2 regions of the Pseudarthrobacter sp. TRD_SC_9 genome follow, and region 1 is predicted to be linked to the other one. Evidence: predicted binding sites of a transcription regulator. Region 1 holds the regulator's gene; the other holds the start of a gene.
What was found. Region 1 encodes LexA, which represses DNA repair genes until DNA is damaged. Its sites were predicted from a motif close to TCGAACANNTGTTCGA; they were not measured.

Region 1 (11,406 bases):
GGCAACCTTGACCAGCGCAGCAAAGGCGTTGGCGTCGGAGACGGCCAGCTCTGCAAGCATGCGGCGGTCAACCTCGACCTCAGCGGCCTTGAGGCCCTGGATCAGTCGGTTGTAGGTCAGGCCGTTAGCGCGGGATGCAGCATTGATACGCTGGATCCACAGGCGACGGAAGTCACCCTTCTTCTTCTTGCGGTCGCCGTAGCTGTACACAAACGAGTGCAGCAGCTGCTCTTTGGCCTTGCGGTACAGGCGCGAACGCTGACCGCGGTAGCCTTTGGCCCGCTCAAGGATAACCCGGCGCTTCTTGTGGGCGTTTACCGCCCTCTTCACACGTGCCACGTGCGTACTCCTTCAAAAATTCATATCCCAAGCATCTACTGCCGGTCTCCCGGCGGCCTGAGAAGGCTGTTTGGTAGTTGACAACTGCCAGGTGGCAGAGTCAGGAACTTGGAACTTAGATGCCGAGCATCTTCCGGATGACCTTGGCGTCGCCCTTGAAGACGATCTTGTCACCGGCCAGGCGGCGGGTAAGCCGGCTGGACTTGTGCTCGAGGTAGTGGCGGCGGTTGGCCTGCTGGCGGCGCAGCTTGCCGGTACCGGTCAGCTTGAAGCGCTTCTTGGCGCCGCTGTGGGTCTTCATCTTCGGCATGGGAACCGATCTCCTTACGTGTCCGCAGACGAGGTCTGCAGTTCAATCGCGCAGCCTCCCCTGGAGGAGGCGTGCTGGTTGCTGACTGACCGGGCGGAACCCGGTCAGCTTGACTAGTTGGTCTTCTTGCCAGCCGGCTTGGGCGCTGCGGGCCTTGCCGCGGGCTTAGGAACCCCAGGCTTGGCAACAGGCCTAGGCATGGGCGCAGGAACTGCCGGCTTAGGGGCCGGAGCCGGGGCAGCCTTCGGAGCTTCGGCCTTGGGGGCAGCCTTCGGAGCCTCAGCCTTGGGCGCAGCCTTCGGAGCCTCAGCCTTGGGCGCAGCCTTCGGAGCTTCAGCCTTCGGAGCAGCCTTCGGAGCTTCAGCCTTCGGAGCAGCCTTCGGAGCTTCAGCCTTGGGCGCAGCCTTCGGAGCTTCCGCCGGAGCAGCCTCCTGGGCTTCCTCTGCACGCGGCTCGGCAGCAGCTTCCGCCGCGGCCGGCTGCACTGCTTCCTCAGCGGGAGCCTCGGGCTCGGAATTGACCGTGAAGCCCTCCGGCAAAAGATCTGCCAACGACTGCGTCAGCGGTGCACTGTCATCACCCGAGACGTCCACGCGGCCGGAGGCCTTGGCTTCGTTCTGGGCCTTGGCTTCTGCACGCTGCGTAGCGCGGCGGGCCTCTGCCTTGGCTTCGGCCTTGTTCTTCAACGGGCCGACCACCATCACCATGTTGCGGCCGTCGATGCGGGGGCTGGATTCCACAACGCCCACTTCTGCAACATCTTCAGCGAAACGCTGAAGCAGGCGGATGCCCATCTCCGGACGCTGCTGTTCGCGGCCGCGGAACTGGATCATGGCCTTGACCTTGTCTCCGGCGCCGAGGAAGCGCAGGGCGTGGCCGCGCTTGGTCTCATAGTCGTGAGTGTCGATCTTCAGGCGGAAGCGGATTTCCTTCAGGACCGTGTTGGTCTGGTTCTTCCGGGCTTCACGTGCCTTGACGGCGGCCTCGTACTTGTACTTGCCGAAGTCCATCAGCTTGCACACCGGAGGCTTCGCCTGAGGTGCTACTTCAACGAGATCAAGGTCGGACTCGGCAGCCAAACGCAGGGCATCCTCAATACGGACGATTCCTACCTGTTCACCTGCAGGGCCGACCAGCCGCACCTCGGGGACGCGGATACGCTCATTGATTCTTGGCTCGCTAATGTTAAAGCTCCTGTGTTCGTTGTTGGTATTCCACCGGCAAACAGAGAAGGCCTCCAATTGCCGGAGCAATCGAAGGCCTCGAAGATCGGAACTGCTGAAACTGAGAGCTAAGCCCAAAGCACCAACCAATCTAACGGCTGTACCGATAGACGCCGACCTGTACCCGGCAACCTTGCGCCCCTGGAACGGATCCTGGAACAACGGCTGACGCGGGTGGGAGAGAACTCCGCTTGCAAACTGATGATCATTCACAAATAAAGGATCCCGGGGCACATAGCGGTCCGGGTTCCGTTCATCGCAAAATAACGACATTCAGTCGGTCTGTGACAAGCTTACCAGTATGACCACCCCAGACAGTAATTCACACATTTACCAAGCCCCGGAAGAGACAACTACCGGCGTCGCGCAGCAGATCCGGGACATTGCGGAAGTCCCCGCCATCGAGGTTATTACGACGGCGGCGGTCCACCTTATGAGCGCATCGGCAGTGAAACTTGGCCTCGCCGAGGAAGAGAACGCAGCTGAGCTCAAGGATCTTGACGAAGCGCGCAAGCTGATCACGGCACTCGCCGGACTGGTCACCGCCGCGGCTCCCGAAATCGGCTCCCAGCACGCCGGCCCGTTGCGCGACGGCCTGCGTTCCCTGCAGCTTGCGTTCCGTGAGGAATCCATTATTCCGGACGCACCCGGCAAGGGCCCTGGTGAGAAGTTCACCGGACCGGTTAACTGATACTTACTGAAGCAGTACCAGCGACGGCGGCATGTCCCCTTTCCGGGACATGCCGCCGTCGTTATTTCCTGATGTAGTGGTGATCGCCTCACACCGGAAGCCGGCGGCGACGCAATGCTTGGAGCAGCAGCCCGACCATGCAGACTAGAACGCCGGCCGTTCCCACGGCTACGAAACCTCCCGAGGGACCAATGGAGTCGATGAAGACCCCTGCCAGCGGTGCCCCCAGCGCGACGCCCGACGTCAGCGCTGAGCCATACCAGCCCATGGCTTCTCCCCTGCGGTCTTCGGCCACAAGTTCCGCTACCTTTTCCGATGCTGCGGACAACACCGGAGCGCACAAAAGCCCCGGCGCAATGGACAGCAGGGCCAGATCCCAGGTGCCCTGCGCAAAGCCCATGGGGATACTCAGGGCAGCCATGCCCAGCAACAGCAGAATGGGCGAGACCGGCCGGTGCATGGCGCCGTAAAGCACGCCACCGACGACAGAGGCAGCGCACCAAAAAAGAAAGACAATCCCGATCTCACCCTGCCGGTCCGTGAGTTCCAGTGCTGCCACGATCCCGACGTCGGTGCCACTGAGCACCATCCCGGTCCCGGCCGCCACAGCGAAGACTGCGCCGACGCTGGCTGTGAACCAGGTGAAGTTCCGCGCCATCCGGGACCTCAACCCCGGGGAGGTGCCTTCGGTGGTGTGCCGTGCTGCCGGAGCAATCTCCGCAGCGGCTTCGGGCAGGTGCGCCGGCGCGGCCGACACCGCCGCCACTTCCGCTGCATGAAGCTGTTCCTCCGCCATGGCCGGCAGGGGTGCGATGCTGCGTGTAGGCGGGTTGAACCACATGAGGAACAGACCCGCGAGGGAGGTGGAGACGCCAACAATGGTCAGGCCGATAACACTGTTGCCGGTCGTGGCGATGATGGCACCCACCGCGGGGCCGATCATGAAGACCACCTCGGTGGTGATGGAATCCAACGCAAAAGCGGTCCGGCGCTGGTCGCCGTCGGCGAGAACTCCCAGCGACTGTCGCACCACGCTGAAGATCGGCAGGGTCAGCAGGCCTCCGACGAAGACCAGCGGGAGCAGCCACTGGTAGCTCACGTGCGGAACGATGGACCAGATCACCGTCTCGGACACCACGGAAGGGACCAGCGCACGGCGAAGCCCAACGGTATCGACCCGACGGCCCCGCCAGGGTGCACCCACTGCTATGCCGATGGTCATGACCGCCGCTGCTGCTCCGGCGGCTGCATAACCTTCGCCCAAAGTCAGCACAATGTGCAGGGTCAGCAGCACCCCTGCTGCAGAGTGTGGTATCCGGGCAACCATGCCGACCAGCAGCAGCCGCCGAATGGCCCTGATGGCCAGCAGTTCACGGTAGAGGGCGAAGTTCACCAGTGTGTCCTTTTGGTCTGCTCCCGGGCAGCACGAGGATCACCCCACTGACCGAAAGCTATTGCGAAGCGCGCCTGATCTTGATCTCGATTGAATCAACGCGCTCTGCAAACAATACATTCTGAGCCCACCCTGCGTGGAGGTTTGACACCAGTGCTTGCAGTGCAGCTGCGTCGAGACCGTCCTCCAGGTACAGGACAGCCCGGAGCTCAGGTCCGGCACCGCCTCCCGGGACTGTGGTTCCGTCCGCAGCGGCAGTGGCGACTCCTCCGCCGGGAAGGATCTCCAGGCGGCGGACTGCATCGTGGCCGGCCAAAGTTCCGGCCATGGCTTCCACGACCTCAGCATCCGTGTAGGACGGCTGCCAGGGCTTCTGCTGCGCCAGGGACCAAACGGCCGGACGGCGCAGGACAAATGGCGCGGGACTGCCTGGGTCCAGGACCATCAGTTCGGCGCCTTCGGCTACAGCGGACAGCGCCGCCCGCGCAGCATAGACGGCAACGGGCCTGGCCTGGGGATGCCATTGCGCCAGGGCTTCGGAGCTGGTGAAGACCGGCAAGGCTTTCCGGCCGTCCGCAGCCTGCAACGTCACCAGGGCCATGTCGGCTTGCTTGTCCGCCACCAGGCCACCGGCACCGGTGGCTTCCTCGGCAACTGTTGCAACTATGGGAACGAAAACGCGCGCGGCAGCAAGGGCAGCAACGACGTCCTCTTCGCTGCCCGATCCGGCGTGCAGGGCTGCCTTTGCGGCCACGTAATCAGGGTTCGCGGCGCCGTCGTCGTCATCAAAGTTATGGATGCTGGCGTCATCGCCGGCAAGGCTCCTGCCCGCCCACGGCCGGCCGGCGGAATCGGTGGCACCTCCTGCGCCTGCCAGGGCGGCGGCAATGTGACCGGGCAAGTGCCTGGCGGGACCTTTGGCGGTGTTCAGAGAGTTGTCGTCCCCGCTGCTCATGCTGCTCTCCGGACTGTTAATCCGCGGCCGCTTAACGACGCCCTGCAACGTCGAGTGCTTCAGGGAGCGTAAACGCGGGGGCGTACAGCGCCTTGCCCACGATCGCCCCTTCCACTCCCAGTGGAACCAGCGCACGAAGGGCGGCGAGGTCGGCCAGGCTGGAAATCCCGCCGGACGCGATCACGGGTTTGTTGGTCTTCTCCACCATCTGGCGCAACAGTTCCACGTTGGGTCCCTGCAAAGTGCCATCCTTGGTGACGTCGGTGACAACGTAGCGGGCGCAGCCGGCGTCCTCCAATCTGGCCAGCACCTCCCAGAGGTCACCGCCCTCCCTGGTCCAGCCACGCCCCGCCAGCGTCGTTCCGCGGACATCCAGTCCGACGGCGATCCGGTCGCCAAAGCGCTCGATAACGCGCCGGGTCCATTCCGGGTTCTCCAGGGCGGCGGTGCCAAGGTTCACGCGGGCGACGCCCAGATCCAGTGCTGCTTCGAGGGAGGCGTCATCACGGAGACCGCCGGAGAGTTCCACCTTGATGTCCAGGCGGCCAACCACTTCCCGGAGCAGCTCAGCATTGGAACCCCGTCCAAAGGCTGCGTCCAAATCCACCAGATGCACCCACTCGGCACCCTGCTCCTGCCAGTTCAGGGCCGCTTCGAGGGGCGTCCCGTAGCTGGTTTCGCTGCCGGCCTCGCCCTGGACAAGCCGGACGGTCTGGCCGTTAACGACGTCGACGGCCGGAAGCAGTTCCAGCACGGGCAGATCTGTTGCAGTGGTCATCTCAGTCCTCAGTTAGTTTGTGCAGCCGGGTCTGCAGCAGCCCGGTTCAAAAGTTCAGCTCAGGCGGCCGGCAGTGTCAGCAGGTAGGCAGCCAGGAGCGCCATTCCTGCCAGTACGAAGAACGAAACCTGAGTCCATAACGGCTTACCCTGCTGGCGGAAGGACAATGCCCCGCCAACCAGCAGGCCACCGAGGCCCATCAGGACAATCGACCACATTCAGGACGCCCCGCCGGCGGGTTGTTCCCTTGACGGACGGCGCAGTCCGTCAACCCAGTTGCGCAGCAGGCGGGCACCGGCATCGCCGGACTTCTCCGGGTGGAACTGCGTGGCGCACAACGGCCCGTTCTCTACGGCGGCAATAAACGGACCGCCGTGCTCGGACCAGGTGACCAACGGCGCTGCCATCCTCGGCTGGATGACATCGAAGTTCCACTCCTGGACGCCATAGGAGTGCACAAAGTAGAAGCGTTCATCCTCGACGCCGGAAAACAGCCGCGATCCTTCCGGCACCTTGACGGTGTTCCAGCCCATGTGCGGGACCACTTCTGCCCGAAGAGCCTCAACCTTGCCGGGCCATTCGCCCATGCCCGGCGCTTCTGTGCCGTGCTCGACTCCCGCTTCGAAGAGAACCTGTAGCCCCACACAGATGGCGAGGACCGGCCGCCCGCCGGCAACGCGGCGGCCGATCAGCCGGATAGCGTTCACTGCCTGGAGTTCGTTCATCACGGTCTCAAAAGCACCCACACCCGGTACCACGAGGCCATCGGCATTGAGAACGTCCTCCGGCTTGGAGCTCAGCAGCACGTGGGCACCGGCGCGTTCCAGGGCGCGGACGGCTGAACGGACGTTACCCGAACCGTAGTCCAGGACGGTAACCGTAGGTTTCCCATCAGGGGACTCCGGCTTGCGGCTTGCCGAAGGATCGGTCACAGCCCCATTACGAAGGACTTGGCCGCTCATAATGCCCCCTTGGTGGAAGGAATACCGTCTACGCGTGGATCGGATTCAACAGCGGCCCGGAGCGCTCGGGCAAAGGCCTTGAATTGGGCCTCGACGATGTGATGAGGGTCCCGGCCCGCGAGTACGTTCATGTGCAGGCATATCCCGGCATGCAGGGTCATGGCCTCAAAGACATGGCGGGTCAGGGACCCGGTGAAGTGGCCGCCAATCAGGTGGTACTCCTGGCCTGCCGGTTCGCCGCCATGGACGAGATAGGGCCGGCCGGAAACATCCACCACCGCGTGGGCAAGGGCTTCGTCCAACGGAACTGTAGCCTCACCGAAACGCCGGATACCCGCCTTGGAGCCAAGGGCTTCGCGCAGCACTTCGCCGAAAGTAATAGCAACGTCCTCGACGGTGTGGTGGACGTCGATGTGGGTGTCACCTGTTGCTTTAACAGTCATGTCGATCAACGAGTGCTTGGACAGTGCCGTCAGCATGTGGTCGTAGAACGGGACCGAGGTGCTGATATCCGAAACTCCGGTGCCATCGAGGTTAATCTCCACCAGGACGGACGATTCGCTGGTGGCACGCTCGAGGCGTGCGGTCCGGGCCTGGACGGCGTTGGAACCGGCATTGCTCATGGTGAAGTGTCCTTTAGGGATGGTAATAAAGGCGTGAACTGGCTTATTCCAGTTTATGCCGGAAGCCGGGCGGCTCCGGCCAGGATTTCTTCAAGAGAAGTCAGGAAGGCTGTGGTTTCGCTCTCAGTTCCGGCGGTGACCCGAAGGTGGCCCGCAATGCCGACGTCCCGGATCAGCACTCCGGCATCCAGGAGTCCCTGCCATACCTCGTGCGGGTTCTCCAGACCGCCAAAGAAGACGTAGTTGGAGTCCGACGCGGCCGGCTTGAGGCCCAGCCGCAGCAGACCCTCCACGATCCTGTCCCGCTGGCGTTTGATGTCCTCAACGTCAGCCATCAGCGCCTCGCGGTGTTCCAGGGCCGCCAAGGCCGTTGCCTGCGTGATAGCGGACAGGTGGTAGGGCAGCCGCACCAGCCGCAAAGCATCGGTGACCTCCGGAGCGGCCGCCATGTAACCAAGCCGGGCACCGGCCAGGGCAAAGGCCTTGCTCATGGTGCGGGAGACAATCAGCCGTTCCCGTCCCGGGAGCAGTGTCAGGGCGCTCGGCGTTCCGTCGTGGGCGAACTCGTGGTAAGCCTCATCCACGATCACAATTGTCTGACTGTCCTCACCGGCATCGTAGACAGCTTCCACGACGTCCAGCCCCAGCCCCGTGCCGGTTGGATTGTTGGGTGAGCAGAGGAAGACGATGCCGGGCCGCAGCTCGCGGACCTGCCGCGCGGCCGACTCCGCGCTGAGGCCGTAGTCATCAGTACGCTGCCCCCTCAGGTACGCGGTGTCCGTGCCGCTGGCCAGGAGGGGATACATGGAATACGTGGGAGGAAATCCCAGGGCGGACCGGCCCGGCCCACCGAAGGCCTGGAGAATCTGCTGCAGAACCTCATTCGAGCCGTTGGCTGCCCAGATATTGTCTGCAGTAAGACCGTGCCCCAGATACTCGGCCAGCTTGCTCCGGAGCTCGGTGAATTCACGGTCCGGATACCTGTTGAGGCCAGCGGCAGCGGCGGTGACTGCCTCCGCGATAGCGGCCTGCACTTCCAGGGGAACGCCGTGCGTGTTCTCATTCACGTTCAGGAGGATGGGAACATCCAACTGCGGCGCTCCATACGGAGAAAGCCCGCGGAGGTTATTCCGCAAGGGAAGTCGATTTAGGCGCTCAAACTTTTCACTCACCGTACAAGCTTAAGTCTGCCCGGCCTGGGCGCGGAAACTGTGACGGTATGCCAGCTCAAGTTGGCTGCCATGCGTCAGGGACGAGGGGTCAGTCCTTGCCTGTCGGCACAAACAGCTGCTGTCCGGGGACCACGGTTCCACCGGCGAGATTGTTCAGCTGGACGATCTCTGCCACAACGTCCCGCGGGTCCCGGTCCGGAGCTACAGCGGACGCAATCCCCCAAAGGGAAGAACCGGGCTGGACGACGACAGTGACTGTCGGCGTTACCGAAAGGTCCTGGGCTGAATCCGATGCCTTCGCCGGGGAAAGCAGAAATCCGGCCAGACTCAGCAACAATGCGGCCAGGACCAGCAGAGGTACCCCCATCAATACCACCTGGCCGCGCCGGGTAAGGCGCAAGGGTGCGTTCCCCGGGCTTTGCTGGGAACGCATCCTTGACGTCTGGCGCATGAAGTGGCGGCCGGGCGCGGTGGAAATCCGGCTGCGGAAACCTCCGTCGTGAATAACAGTTACAGCTGACATGGACTGAGCCCTCCTGGACCTGCGATGCTGCCCGACATATACCGTCCCTGCTGGGCCGGCCATCTGCGCCCCGACCGCCGTTCGAACAAAGAACCGAACCAGGCGACGCGACTCGAATACATATTCGAAGATTGCTTTGTTCAGTTTTAGCACCTATGAACGAACATTGTCGAGACTCGCTAGAACAAATGTTTGAAAAAACTGTGTGGCTGGCCTACGTTGGGTGAAGAGAAACAACCACCACTGCAGTCCATCAGCGGGGTGTGACATTTTGGCTGGAAAGGCACGGGTACCACATGGCAACACAGGCCACGGGAGGCAAGCCGACGTCCCGGAACGTACCGGCTGCCCGCGCCTCAAAGGGCCTCACGGCCCGACAGAAGAAAATTCTCGAGACGATTCAGCGTTCTGTTAACGACAATGGTTATCCGCCGTCCATGCGCGAAATCGGAGATACCGTGGGGCTGGCCAGCCTGTCCAGCGTCACGCACCAGCTTTCCCAGTTGGAGAAGCTCGGTTACCTCCGGCGGGATCCCAAGCGGCCCCGGGCAATGGAAGTGCTGATGCCGCTGACCCTGGACGGTGGAAACGGAAAGGGAGCAGCAGCCACGCCGGAGCATGGCGCAGCCCCTGCCGCCACTGTCACACAGTTGCCCACGGCCGTCGATACCGCCATGGTTCCGCTGGTGGGCCGTATCGCCGCCGGCGGGCCCATTCTCGCGGACCAGCTGGTGGAAGACGTCATGCCGCTGCCCCGCCAGCTGGTTGGCCAGGGCGAATTGTTTATGCTTCGGGTCGCCGGAGATTCAATGATCGATGCAGCCATCTGTGACGGTGACTGGGTAGTGGTCCGACGGCAAAGTGATGCCAGCAACGGCGATATAGTGGCTGCCCTGCTCGATGACGAAGCCACCGTTAAGACTTTTCGCCAACGCGATGGCCACACATGGCTGCTGCCGCAGAATACACAGTACGAGCCCATTCTGGGCGACCACGCCAGCATCATGGGCAAGGTCGTTTCGGTCCTGCGTTCGCTGTAGTTGCTGCGCTTCCCAAACGCGAGGGGTTCCCCGGCTCAGTCCGGGGAACCCTTACTTTCCCTCAGCCAGCCTCGCCAGCGCCGCATAGGCGATCTTCGCATCACGCGTGGGCCAGAACGGCGGCAGCGCTGATCGCAGGAAGTTTCCGTAGCGTTCGGTAGAAAGCCGCGAGTCCAGAACGGCCACTACTCCCCGGTCCCGTGTGGAGCGGATCAAGCGTCCGGCTCCCTGTGCGAGCCGGACGGCCGCATGCGTGGCGGACACTGCCATGAAGCCGTTGCCGCCTGCCTGGGCAACTGAACGCGACCGTGCAGTCATCAGTGGATCATCGGGACGCGGGAACGGTATGCGGTCAATGACAACGAGCCGGCACGAATCTCCAGGGACATCGACGCCCTGCCACAAGGACATGGTGCCGAACAGGCAGGTATCCCTTTCGTCGCCGAACTGCTTAACCAGGCCAGTCATGGTGGACTCCCCCTGGCAGAGAATTTTCACGCCCAGCCTGCCACGCATGGCCTCGGCGGCCTCTTCCGCTGCCCGTCGCGAGGAGAACAGGCACAGGGCCCCGCCGGCGGACGCCTTGATGAGGGCTTCAAGCTCATCCAGGGCCTCCGGCGAGGTACCCCTGCCCGGTTTGGGCAGGTGGCCTGCAACGTACAGGATCCCCTGCTTGGGGTAATCGAAGGGCGAGCCTACATCAATGCCCGTCCACGCCGGGGCGCCTTCCCCCACCAGCCCAAGGCCGCCGGCAGTAGGTTCGAACGCCGAACCAATCGCAAGGGTGGCTGAAGTGAGCACCACGGTATGGCCGGCAAACAACCCCTCCCGCAACTTGCCTGCCACACTCAGCGGCGCAATGTTGATCAGCGCCGGCGCGGAGTCATCAGGCTGCCCGTAGCCCTGCTGCGGATCGAAGGAACTGGCGCGGGATATCCACACCACTTCGCGGTTCTCACGCGCCAGCAACAGCCGCTCACAAAGCTCCAGGATCACCAACAGCCGCGATCGCGCGAGCTGCCGTCCGCCGTCGGCAGTTGCCGAACTGTCCCCTTTGGAGTCCGAAAGCGCGCCGCGGCAGGCCTCACGCACCTGGTCCACGCAGTCCAACTGCTCCTCGTTGAGCCCATTGGGAAGGAGTCCATTGGCGGCCCCGACGAGGGAGAGTTCGAGGTTGGCCGCCGCGGCGTTGAGGGCGTCGACCGTGATGGCCGTATGTTTCCGGGCACCAGCTGCTGCAGCATGAACCATCGCCACCGAGAGCTGGCCTGAGACGGCGCCGGTCACCCGGTCCTGGAGTTCATGCGCTTCATCCACGACCACAACGTCATACTCCGGCAGCACCGCCAGACCTTCGAAAGCACTGACAGCGAGCATGGCATGGTTGGTCACCACAA
Region 2 (11,406 bases), 120 kb from region 1:
TCTGTCATGCCTTCGTCCTCCTGTCGACTCGGTGAAGTGGAATTCTGGACACTGAGCTGGTTCTTAAACCGGATCCCCATCCGCGCCTATCCCCCGCGTCCGCCTGGCTCCGGGGAAGTGAGTCAGGTGGAACGTTGGATGGGCGGCTGGAGATCCCATTCAAGAACCTTTCGGCGGGCTGCCCGCGGTGATCACAGGATCCCCGGAATAGCGTCGTCGGTTTCGGAGAAGGCAGTTTCCTGCTCCGCGAGGTACTGGCTCCAGGCTTGGGCATCCCAGATCTCAGCGCGCGTTCCGGCTCCGATAACGGCCAGCTCGCGCCCCAATCCTGCGTACTCCCTTAGCGCGGGCGGAATGGTTATCCGCCCCTGCCTGTCGGGTACCTCGTCAGAGGCTCCAGAAAGAAAGACGCGGATATAGTCACGGGCCTGCCGGGAAGAGATGGGCGCCTCCCGCATTTGCTCGTGTACCCGCGCGAATTCCTTCTCGCTGAAGACGTAGATGCAACGCTCCTGGCCCCTGGTCAGGACCAAACCGGCCGCAAGTTCCTCGCGGAACTTGGCCGGCAGGATAATCCGCCCCTTCTCATCAAGCCGCGGCGAATGAGTGCCCAAAAACACTGGCCCACCGCCCGTCTGATGTCAGGGATTGCACTCCTGCGCTGCCACTACCCTCTTATGTCCTCCACATTACTCCACTTTCCTCCCCAGTCAACGCGACACGGAGCAAATGGCTGCACTAAGGCGCAACAAATCCGCGCGGGCACTGGGCAAAAGTCGGTGGTGGGAAGTGGAGGGCTCAGGCGCCTTTCCTCGACATCTGGAAGCCTGAGAGTGCCGAAAGGGCCCGTTAAATGGCGAATGACCCGCCGAAGCGGGTCATTCGATGCCTGTTGGCAAGTAGGGCGGGACGTCCAGGGAGGAAAGTGGAGCGTGGGCCTAGGGTTCGCCGCGGCGCCTTTCGTCCCAGCGTTCCTCGAGGCTGCTCATAAACGAGCTGCGCTGCTTGGCACCCTTGGCGGAGCGTCCGGCATCCTTACCGGATTTGCCAGCAGAGCTACGGAGGGTCGCGAAATAAACGCCTGCGCCCATGATGATGAACCCGAGGACACCGACGAAAATATTCTGTATGGTTACGCCGACGAGCAGCAACAAGATTCCGGCCAAGGCACAGAACACACCCATGATGATGTGCCGCGTTGACCACGTGCGGGAAGGATCGGACCCCATGGAACTGGCAAACTTGGGATCGTCCTCATGCAGTTGCTTCTCGAGCTGTTCCAGCAGCTTCTGTTCGTGCTCCGAGAGCGGCATCACGACCTCCTTTATGTAGGCCAACGTCCGGCCAGGCCCAGCAAACACTTCCACTTCTCTAACGCCCGGCCACCCTACTTGGTTCCGCCGCCGCCGTCACTGGCGAAACTAACCAAAGTACGCCCGGACTCAAAAGCAGCAGCCCCAATTGCGACAGCCCCTGAACCATGTCCAAACGTTCGAAAATCTATGTACAACTAAGGATAGTTTGTCCGGGCCGGAACTGAAAGACACTGGCGGTTCAATGTGCCAGGACTGCCCTCCAGGAAGTCAGCAGGCCTCGCCAGGGGCGTCCAGCAGCCTCGCCGGGAGGACCGATTTGGTGCCGAAACGCCGGGTCACCTCATCCAGGACTTCCTCGGCCGCCCGCCAGTTATCGTCCCGACGGTCAAGGCTGAGTTGCAGGGCTGTGTGTGATTTGGGCTCAAGCTGCTCCGCACGCACCCCGACCAGCCGGACGGCCAGGGGACGCGCGCCCAGGCCGGCCAGCAACTGGACGGCCACTTCATAGACCAGCTGTGCGCTGTCAATGGGTGTGGGAACAGTCCGGCTCCGGGTAACAGTCGAAAAGTCGGAGTAGCGGAGCTTCAGAGCCACGGTCCTTGCCAGCATTCCGGAACTACGCAGCCTCGACGCAGTGCGGTGGGCAAGCCGAAGCAACTCGCGGTGGAGGAGGACGTCATCTACCGTGTCCATGATAAATGTCTCTTCGGCCCCGATGCTCTTTTCTTCCCTGATGGGGCTGACCGGTCTGGAGTCGATCCCCCAGGCAAGGCGGTGGATGTGCTCTCCGGTGGCGCCCAGTGCCCTTTTGAGGGACGGGGCCGGTGTGGCAGCAACATCCGCGACAGTCCTGATCCCCATCCGTGCCAGCACCTGGGCGGTCTTTTCACCCACGCCCCAGAGGGCTCCCACCGGAAGGGAGTGCAGGTACTGCACAGTTTGTTCAGGCTCGATCACCAGCAGCCCGTCCGGCTTGCAGCGGGTTGAGGCAATCTTTGCCACGAATTTGTTGACGGCTATTCCTACCGAAGCGGTGATCCCCAGCTCGCTGGACACCCGGCGCCGGATAAGGGCCCCGATCTCCGCAGGAGGACCAAGCCGGCGGATGGCGCCGCTGACGTCCAGGAAGGCCTCATCCACGCTCAACGGCTCAACCAGGTCCGTAATGGATTCAAAGAGCGACATTAACTGGGCGGAGACCTCGTAATAGAGGCCGTGGCGGGGTTCAATCACGAGGGCCTGCGGGCACATCCGGACAGCTACGGCCATCGGCATGGCCGATTTCACGCCCGAAGAGCGCGCTTCATACGAGGCGGACAACACCACCGAGCGTTCGCCGGGAAACCCCACGATGATGGGTTTGCCGCGCAGCTCCGGGCGGCTGCGAAGTTCAACCGAAACGAAAAATGCATCCATATCCACGTGCAGGATGGCGCTGCGGGGGCCCGGCCCGGCCGGCGCCGATGGCAGGCCGACGCTACCCTCCTGCACCCTGCCGATCTTTCCGCTTCTATCCCTATCTACGCGCACGCTGCAATCCTATGTTGGGGGACTGACTAAACTGGAGGCAGTATCCCGTTTTTCAACTTCCGTTTTACAACTCCAGGAGGAACTGCCCTGTGACGACTATTGGTATGAAGGCGCCGCTTCGCGTGGTGCTGCTCGCCACGGGGGCCGTCCTGGCGCTAACCGCCTGCACGTCCGGCGGCCCGGTTCAATCATCCTCTCCGGCGCCGTCCGCCACAACGTCCGTGGACCCGCTCCCCGTCCCGGCCACAGAAAAGGGGGACGGCGGACAACCCACTGCCTCCGCAACAGTGGGGACCGTCGTCGAAGGTTTCCCGACCGCCCTGCTGCCGCTGATGCCTGGGGCAACCGTCGTTTCCAGCAGCTTCGACAAGTCATCGGTCCCTGCCAACGCGGCCCTGGTGGCCAGCATTCCGGGGCAGCCTGCCGCCGTCGTCGAGTTCTACACTGCAGCCATCGGGGGGCAGGGCTTTACAGCCGTTCCAGGAGAGTCCGTCGGAAGCGTGGCGTCAAAGGACTTTATCCGCGGCACCAACGAGACCATCAACCTTGCTGTGGTCGAAGCCGGCGGCACGTCTACTTTCACCCTCGGCGCGAACGTCGCGCCGGAGTCCATCAAGTGACGGCGGCCGAACAGCTCCTCGTTGAGCAAGCGGATTACGTCGCAGCAGTGGCAGCCAGGCTGCGCGGGTTCCTGGCAGGCCGCCACGAGATTATGTCTGCCATCTCCCCCGACATCGATCCCATTATGGATTCCATCTCCAACCTGGTCACCGGGGGCAAGCGGCTTCGAGCCCTGATGTGCTACTGGGGATGGCGGGGCGCCGGCGGCAGCGCCGATGCAGAGGAAATTGTTACCGCGGGTGCGGCCCTGGAACTCTTCCAGGCAGCGGCATTGATTCACGACGACATCATCGACCGTTCGGATACCCGCCGCGGTGGCCCCAGTGTCCATCGGCGGTTCGGCCAGCTGCACCAGGAACAGGGATGGGCGCTGGACGGTGAACGGTTTGGCCAGGCAGCCGGCATTCTTGCCGGCGATCTTTGCCTGTCTTTCAGTGAAGAGGCTTTTACCGACATCGGCCCCAGGGCCGCTTCAGGGAGCCGCGCCCGGTTGATTTTCAACCTCATGCGGGCGGAGGTCATGGCCGGGCAATATCTTGACATCCTGGAAGAAGTGGCCGGACCGGTCCGGGACCGGGCGCAGGCCGTGACACGCGCGCAGTCGATCATCCGCTTCAAATCCGCCAAGTATTCAACGGAGCACCCGCTGGCGCTGGGCGGTGCGCTGGCCGGGGCACATGACGACCTTCTCCGTGGCTACTCGGCCTTTGCCCTGCCACTGGGCGAAGCTTTCCAGCTGCGGGACGATGTCCTGGGAGTCTTTGGCGATCCCATCACCACCGGTAAGCCTGCCGGTGACGATCTGCGGGAAGGCAAACGCACAGTTCTCGTTGCCCTCGCCCTGGAGCAGGCCAACCCAGCGGAGTCGGCGTTCATCGACCAGAAACTGGGGAGCCCTGAGCTCGATGCAACAGATGTGGAAGAGATCCGCCGGATCATTATGGACTGCGGCGCACTGCAAGCGACAGAGCTGCTCATCAGCCAGTTTGCCGATTCGGCCGTGACGGCCCTGGCGGAAATGCCGGTGGATGAATTCTCCCGTACCGCACTGCGAAAGCTGGCAGAGGCTTCCGTCAGCCGCGCTTCCTGAGCGGCGGCCGGCCCGTCAGAGCCGGGCCGGCTTCCGTGGGTTCGCGATGCTGGGCCAGCCGAACGGCGAAGCTGCTACCAGGCCAGCGTCTGGGCGCGGCGTCGGATTTCAGTCTTGCGGCCCTCGCGGAGGGCATCAATGGGCCTTCCACGCAGGGATTCGTCAGGCGTGAACAGCCAGGTGATGAGGTCTTCATCTGAATATCCGGCGTCCGACAACACCACGATAGTTCCCCTAAGGCTGTCCACCACTTCACCGTCCTGGACGAAGGCGGCCGGAACTTTACGGATATTCCTGTCGCCAACGCGCAGAGCCGCGAGGGACCGCTCATCCAACAGGCTGTGAACCCGGGTGATGGAAACATTCAGGAGTTTGGCGACATCTGGCAGGGGCAGCCATTCGCCCACAAGGCTTTCGATATTACTCACGACATAAGGTTGCCATGCCCCCTGCCCGGGCGCCTAGTCGGAGCCCGGCTGGGGCCGTGTCAAAGCCCGACACACCGCCTGATCAGGGATTTCTTCAGAAAGCCAATTCTTGTGCTAGCGGTAAATTCGTGAGACATTCACATTAATCACTTTAACAACTTCAGTAACATGAGTAACAGCAGTGCCCCGAACCCGCGCTCGAAGATACCAGTCACCAACACGTGCCAGCAGCAGCCCGGCCGAGAAGAGGAACCTCCTTCCATGACCCCGTCACGTCTGCCCCAACAGCCGAACCGTCCACGTCTGCCCCTCATGGCCGCGGCTACCGCTGCCCTTCCCGCCGTGATGCTTTCCTCCCTGGCGCTGGCCCAGCCTGCCCAGGCCCAGTCACCGGCCCGGTCGCTGCCCGCCTCGCTCAATGCGGCAATCAAGGCGCAGACCCAGGCTGCAGTCGCAAAGACGACTATTCCCGCGTCTGCCGTCTCTTCTGCCCTGCCCAAGGCCTTCCTGCCGGCCGCGCCCTCCACCCCTGGCGACTACACGGTGGTCCGTGGCGATACAGTAACGGCCATTGCCGCGAAATTCGGCCTGAACACAGCCGAAGTACTGTCCCTGAACAATCTCTCGCCCAACACGCTGATCTATCCGGGCCAGAAGATTAAGCTCACCGGCCAGCCCGGGTCCTCGACGACGGCGCCAACAGCCGCCCCAACGGCAGCGCCGGCGCCAGCCGGGACCGCCAGCTACACCGTCCGCGCCGGGGACACACTAAGTGGCATCGCTGCCAGGCACGGGGTGTCCTTGTCCGACCTCCTGAGCTGGAACCAGCTCTCACCCGCGAAGTTCATCCACCCGGGCCAGCAGATCAAGGTATCCAGCCAGCCGGGAGCGCCAGCATCCGCGCCGGTACCCGGACCCGCACCAACAGCCGCGCCGGCGCCCACGCCGGCCCCCGCCCCCGCCGGGGCCGCCAGCTACACCGTCCGCGCCGGGGACACATTGTCCGGCATCGCCGCTAAGCATGGCGTGTCCCTGTCTGATCTGCTGAGCTGGAACCAGCTCTCAGCCACCAAACTCATCCACCCCGGCCAGCAGATCAAGGTCTCGCCTGCCGGCGGTGCCGCCCCCGCCGTCGCCCCGCTTCAGCCGGCGTCCACCGTAGCGCCGCTGGTTCCCAGTTCCTTCCTGGGCTTCGAGTACCCCGCAGCCGTCGTGAGTTCGGCGAACGAGAATAAGGCACTCCTCAATGCCTCACCAGTTCCCAGCCGGGACGAGATGCGCGCGATCGTCGCAAGCACAGCCCGCTCCATGGGTGTGGATCCTTCGCTGGCACTGGCCTTCGCCTTCCAGGAATCGGGCTTCAACCAGCGCGCCGTTTCGCCGGCAAACGCCATCGGCACCATGCAGGTGATTCCCAGTTCCGGGGAATGGGCCTCAGACATGGTGGGCCGCCGCCTGAACCTGCTCGATCCCCACGACAACGCCACGGCCGGCGTTGCCATTATCAGCAGGCTGCTGGCCACCAGCAACGGCATGGAAAATGCGATCGCCGGCTACTACCAGGGGCAGTACTCGGTCAGCAAGAACGGCATGTACGACGACACGAAGGCCTACGTGGCAGCCATCCTGGCGCACCAGAAAAACTTCCAGTAACCGTCGGGGCGGGCCGCCTGCCACAAAGGTTGATCGGCCCGTCCATCGCTTGCCGGCCGGTGCAGCGGAACAATAACGATACGGTCCGGGCCCGTCTGTCGGCTGGGGCCCTGATCCAGTCAGGATTAGGATCGTAAGGTGCAGGAAAACCTCTATGACAGCCTGGTGGGAACGGCAGTGGATCATCGCTATGCCATCCGCTCCCGCATTGCCCGCGGCGGCATGTCCACTGTCTACCTGGCCACGGACCTCCGACTTGACCGTGACGTTGCGCTGAAGGTTCTGCACCCGCATCTGGCCCACGACCAGAACTTCCTGGACCGGCTGGGGCGTGAAGCGAAGGCGGCAGCAAGGCTGTCCCACCCCCACGTTGTTGGAATGCTTGACCAGGGCCATGACGGCAACACGGGGTATCTGGTCATGGAGTACATTGACGGCCACACCCTGCGTGACGTGATTACCGAGAAAGGCGGGCTGACCACGCGGCTGGCACTCGCGCTGATAAGCCCTGTCGTCGAAGGGCTGGGTGCTGCCCACCTGGCCGGTCTTATTCACCGGGACGTCAAGCCGGAGAATGTACTCATTGCCAAGGACGGCCGGATCAAGATTGGCGACTTCGGCCTGTCCCGCGCTGTGACCACATCCACCAGCACGGGCGCGCTGCTGGGCACCGTTGCCTACATTTCCCCTGAGCTGGTGCTCGGCAAGCCGGCAGACGCGCGCAGCGATATCTACTCTGCGGGAATCATGCTGTACGAAATGCTCACAGGCCGGCAGCCCTTCCAGGGCGATGTCCCCATCCAGGTGGCCTACCAGCATGTTAACGGCGTGGTCCCGCCGCCGTCGCAGCTGGTGCCGGGGCTGGCCGCAGACGTTGACGAGCTGGTTCAGTGGTGCACGGCTAACGATCCCGAAAACCGCCCGGTAGACGGGCTGGCTCTCTTCGAGGAGCTAAGCCACATCCGCACGCGCCTGACAGACGAGGAACTCGACGCCCAGCCTGCCGCCGCGACGGCCGGCCACCAGGTAGCCAAACCTGTCCAGACCCCAAGCCGCGCCATGCCCCCCGCTCCATCCCGGCCGCCCGGAACGGAACCGCAGCAACACACCGAAGTCATCTCTGCCACCAGCAATCCCACGGCTATCTTCCCCGCCAACGCCGTGAGGGCAGGCGCCCCCTACCTCCCAAGGGAGTACCCCACCGCACAGATCGAGTCTGTTCACGGACAATCCGAGAGGCCGGGTGTATCCGGGCCACAAGTGCCGCCATCCGACATGGGTGCAGGTAGTGGCTGGCCCGGCCCGTACGCAGGACAACCGCCGCTTGCTCCGGACCCCCGGCGACCGCTGGGCAAACGCGCGCAAAAGAAGGCTGCCCGGGAAGAGGACAAGGCCCGTTCCAAAGCAGCCGCCACGCCGGTGCGGAACCTCCGCGAAGGAAACCCCCGCCGTCGTGGGGTGCTTTGGGTTATTGTCCTGATCCTGGTGGCCGCACTGGCTACTGGAGCTGGTTGGTTCTTCGGAATGGGACCCGGCTCTCCTGGCGTCATCCCCCAACTGGTCAACAAAACAGAGGACGCCGCTAAGCTCGAGCTTACCGAAGCAGGCTTCCAGTACAGCACCGCCCGTGCCTTTGACGACGCCGTACCCTTGGGTCACGTTATCGGCACGGAACCGCCCGGGGGTACTGAAATCCGGCGCTTCGAACTGATCTCGCTGATCGTCTCCCGGGGCCCGCAGCTGTTCCCGCTTGAAGATCTAACCGGCGGCTCGCTGGATGAGGCAAAATCCACGCTTAACAGCATGGGAATGGCACTGGGGCCTGTCACCGAGGTCTTCAATGAGACTGTGCCTGCGGGGACCGTCCTTAGCCAGGACCCGGCGCCCGCCACCGAAGTCCGCCGCGGCACTCCCATTGCCCTGACGGTTTCCAAGGGACCGGAACCCATCGCGGTCCCGGTCGTCACGGGGATGGAGAAGGACGCTGCGGAGGACGCAATCGAGGCCGTTGGCCTCGAAGCCGAGGTAGTGAACGAGGTCAATGACCGGAACGTGCCCGAGGACAACGTGGTGGCGCAGTCGCCGGCCAATGGCACCCTGGTGCGTGGTGGAACAGTGGAACTGACCATCTCCAAGGGACCGAAAATGGTGAAAGTACCCAATTTCGTGGGCAAGCAGGCCAACGTGGCCGCGGCCGAGCTCAGGCGACTGGGCTTCGACGTCAGAATCAACGAGGTCCTGGGCGGATTGTTCGGCACTGTCCGCGCACAGGAACCCGGAAATAAGGAACTCCCCGAGGGCTCGGTCATCACCCTGACAGTGGTTTAGTTCCCTTAGCAAAACTGCGCCTGCCCCTTCCGGAGTCCGGGAGCGGCAGGCGCAGTTCTTTGACGCTGTCTTCGGTGGTTACTTCTTGGAAAGCGCCCCTGCAACCAGGAAGGCCATCTCAAGGGACTGCATGTGGTTGAGCCGCGGATCGCACACCGATTCGTAGCGGTCCAGGAAGGCATCCTGGTCGATGGGGTCGGCGCCGCCAAGGCATTCGGCGACATCGTCACCGGTCATCTCGACGTGCAGGCCGCCGGGTACCGTTCCCAGTGCCTGATGCACTTCGAAGAAGCCGCGCACCTCGTCAATGACGTCGTCGAAATTCCGGGTCTTGTAGCCGTTCGGCGACGTGACGGTGTTGCCGTGCATGGGGTCGGTGACCCAGAGGACCTGGGCGCCGGAGGCTGTGACCTTTTCGACGACGGCGGGCAGCTTCTCGCGGATGTTACCGGCACCCATCCGCGTGATGAAGGTCAGGCGCCCAGGTTCGCGGTTGGGATCAAGCTTGTCGATGAGGCGCAGAGCATCGTCTCCGCTGGTTCCGGGGCCCAGCTTGACGCCGATCGGGTTGCGTACCCGGGACAGGAAATCCACGTGTGCGTGGTCCAGTTCGCGGGTGCGTTCACCGATCCAGAGGAAGTGAGCTGACGTGTCGTACGGCAGGCCGGTCCGCGAATCGATGCGGGTGAGCGCGCGCTCGTAGTCCAGGAGCAGGGCTTCATGGCTGGCGAAGAACTCCACCCTCTTGAGGGCCTCGAAGTCAGCGCCACAGGAGTCCATGAACGTGATGGCACGGTCGATCTCGCGGGCCAGGGATTCGTAGCGTGCATGGGCAGGGTTTTCCGTGAACCCCTTGTTCCAGTGGTGGACCAGGCGGAGGTCGGCAAAACCACCTTGCGTGAAGGCACGGATCAGGTTCAGCGTGGAAGCGGACGTGTGGTAGGCGCGGAGCATGCGGGAGGCATCGTGGCCGCGGGATTCCGGGGTGAACTCGTAGCCATTAACAATGTCCCCGCGGTACGCCGGCAAGGTGACACCTTCGCGGGTCTCGTCGTTAGAGGAGCGCGGCTTGGCGAACTGCCCGGCCATCCGCCCCATCTTGATGACGGGCATGGCCGCCCCGTACGTGAGCACTACCGCCATCTGGAGGATTGTGCGGACGCGGGCGCTGATCTTGTCAGCCGTGGCGGCCTCGAATGTTTCGGCACAGTCTCCGCCCTGGAGCAGGAACGCTTTGCCCTGCGCGGCGGCGGCGAGGCGGTCACGAAGGATGTCCACTTCACCGGCGAAGACCAACGGCGGCACCACCGATAGTTCACGCACCGAGGCGTCAAAGACCGCTTTGTCCTGCCAGTTGGGCTGCTGCGAAATGGGCAGATCACGCCAGTGATCAAGCCCTGGATAGTCTGCGGCGCCGCTCTGGGCGGTACTGGACAGGGAAAAGACAGGTTTTGCGGATAGCTCAGTCACTATACAAGAGTAGTATCCTCCGGCGGGATCTGCGTACAGGTGCCGTCATCAGGGGTACCCTGACGTCATACTCAGCTACCGGCGTCGGGCGTTCCTGGTGGGTCGGCAACGATTCCTGAGTCAGGGCCGGAGCCGGGATCCGGACCGGCAGGACCAGCCCCGCTGAGCCGCAGCTTGACGACGGCGGCGTACTCGTCCACGTATTCCTGGCCGGAGAGGCGCATCAGCCGGGACATGATCTGGTCGGTCACCTCGCGTTGCACTGCACGGTCCTCCGACTGGCCCTGGTACTGGCTGAAATCCAGCGGTTCGCCGAAAATCATGCCAATCCTGCGGATGTTAGGCAGCCGCTTGCCGATGGGCTGGACCTTGTCAGTGCCGATCATGGCTACCGGGATTACCGGTACCCCGGCTTCCAGGGCCAGCTTGGCCACGCCGACCTTGCCACGGTACAGGCGGGCATCCGGGCTGCGCGTTCCTTCGGGGTAGATTCCCAGCAGGCCGCCGTTGCGCAGCACGTCCATGCCGGCGTTGAGCGAGACGGCCGAAGCGGCTCCTCCCGAGCGGTCCATGGGCAACTGGTTGGTCAGGCGAAAGAACATCGCCGTGAGGCGGCCCTTAATGCCGGTCCCCGTGAAGTACTCAGACTTGGCGAGGAAAACCACTGGCCGCCGCACCATCAGCGGCATAAAAATGGAGTCCGAAAAAGACAGGTGGTTTGACGCCAGGATTGCCGCTCCATGCTCCGGAATATTGTCCAGGCCCTTGACCCATGGCCTGAAAAGTAACTTGAGGACCGGCCCGAGGAAGATCCTTTTCATGACCCAATAAAACACGCGACGCACCTCTCCGGACGGCAGCAGCCCGGCTCAACAGGCCGCTGGGCGGGAATCCACTGCCACCCTACTCTAGTGAGAATTGCATCGAACAGTGACACGATGGAGCCATGATGGAAAGCAGCGAGCAGCGA

Region 2: ACWA13_RS07780 (LysM peptidoglycan-binding domain-containing protein) is a predicted target of LexA. The motif match lies at 5,172-5,187, and genes of this name have one in related genera.

Annotation. Positions count from the first base shown of each region.
Region 1 covers NZ_CM143956.1:1,535,505-1,546,910, reverse strand. The annotation lists gene rplT (50S ribosomal protein L20) at 1-339, opposite strand, end outside; gene rpmI (50S ribosomal protein L35) at 455-649, opposite strand; gene infC (translation initiation factor IF-3) at 763-1,791, opposite strand; gene ACWA13_RS07280 (DUF1844 domain-containing protein) at 2,174-2,563, shown strand; gene ACWA13_RS07275 (MFS transporter) at 2,652-3,956, opposite strand; gene ACWA13_RS07270 (SseB family protein) at 4,015-4,911, opposite strand; gene priA (bifunctional 1-(5-phosphoribosyl)-5-((5-phosphoribosylamino)methylideneamino)imidazole-4-carboxamide isomerase/phosphoribosylanthranilate isomerase PriA) at 4,943-5,689, opposite strand; gene ACWA13_RS07260 (hypothetical protein) at 5,749-5,907, opposite strand; gene hisH (imidazole glycerol phosphate synthase subunit HisH) at 5,908-6,651, opposite strand; gene hisB (imidazoleglycerol-phosphate dehydratase HisB) at 6,648-7,274, opposite strand; gene ACWA13_RS07245 (histidinol-phosphate transaminase) at 7,328-8,446, opposite strand; gene ACWA13_RS07240 (LysM peptidoglycan-binding domain-containing protein) at 8,535-8,897, opposite strand; gene lexA (transcriptional repressor LexA) at 9,266-10,009, shown strand; gene ACWA13_RS07230 (ATP-dependent DNA helicase) at 10,061-11,406, opposite strand, start outside.
Region 2 covers NZ_CM143956.1:1,656,858-1,668,263, reverse strand. The annotation lists gene rsmH (16S rRNA (cytosine(1402)-N(4))-methyltransferase RsmH) at 1-8, opposite strand, end outside; gene mraZ (division/cell wall cluster transcriptional repressor MraZ) at 192-620, opposite strand; gene ACWA13_RS07805 (DUF3040 domain-containing protein) at 939-1,313, opposite strand; gene dinB (DNA polymerase IV) at 1,584-2,807, opposite strand; gene ACWA13_RS07795 (hypothetical protein) at 2,936-3,466, shown strand; gene ACWA13_RS07790 (polyprenyl synthetase family protein) at 3,463-4,557, shown strand; gene ACWA13_RS07785 (Rv2175c family DNA-binding protein) at 4,632-4,985, opposite strand; gene ACWA13_RS07780 (LysM peptidoglycan-binding domain-containing protein) at 5,247-6,638, shown strand; gene ACWA13_RS07775 (Stk1 family PASTA domain-containing Ser/Thr kinase) at 6,777-8,966, shown strand; gene ACWA13_RS07770 (class II 3-deoxy-7-phosphoheptulonate synthase) at 9,045-10,436, opposite strand; gene ACWA13_RS07765 (lysophospholipid acyltransferase family protein) at 10,508-11,272, opposite strand; gene ACWA13_RS07760 (alpha/beta hydrolase) at 11,383-11,406, shown strand, end outside.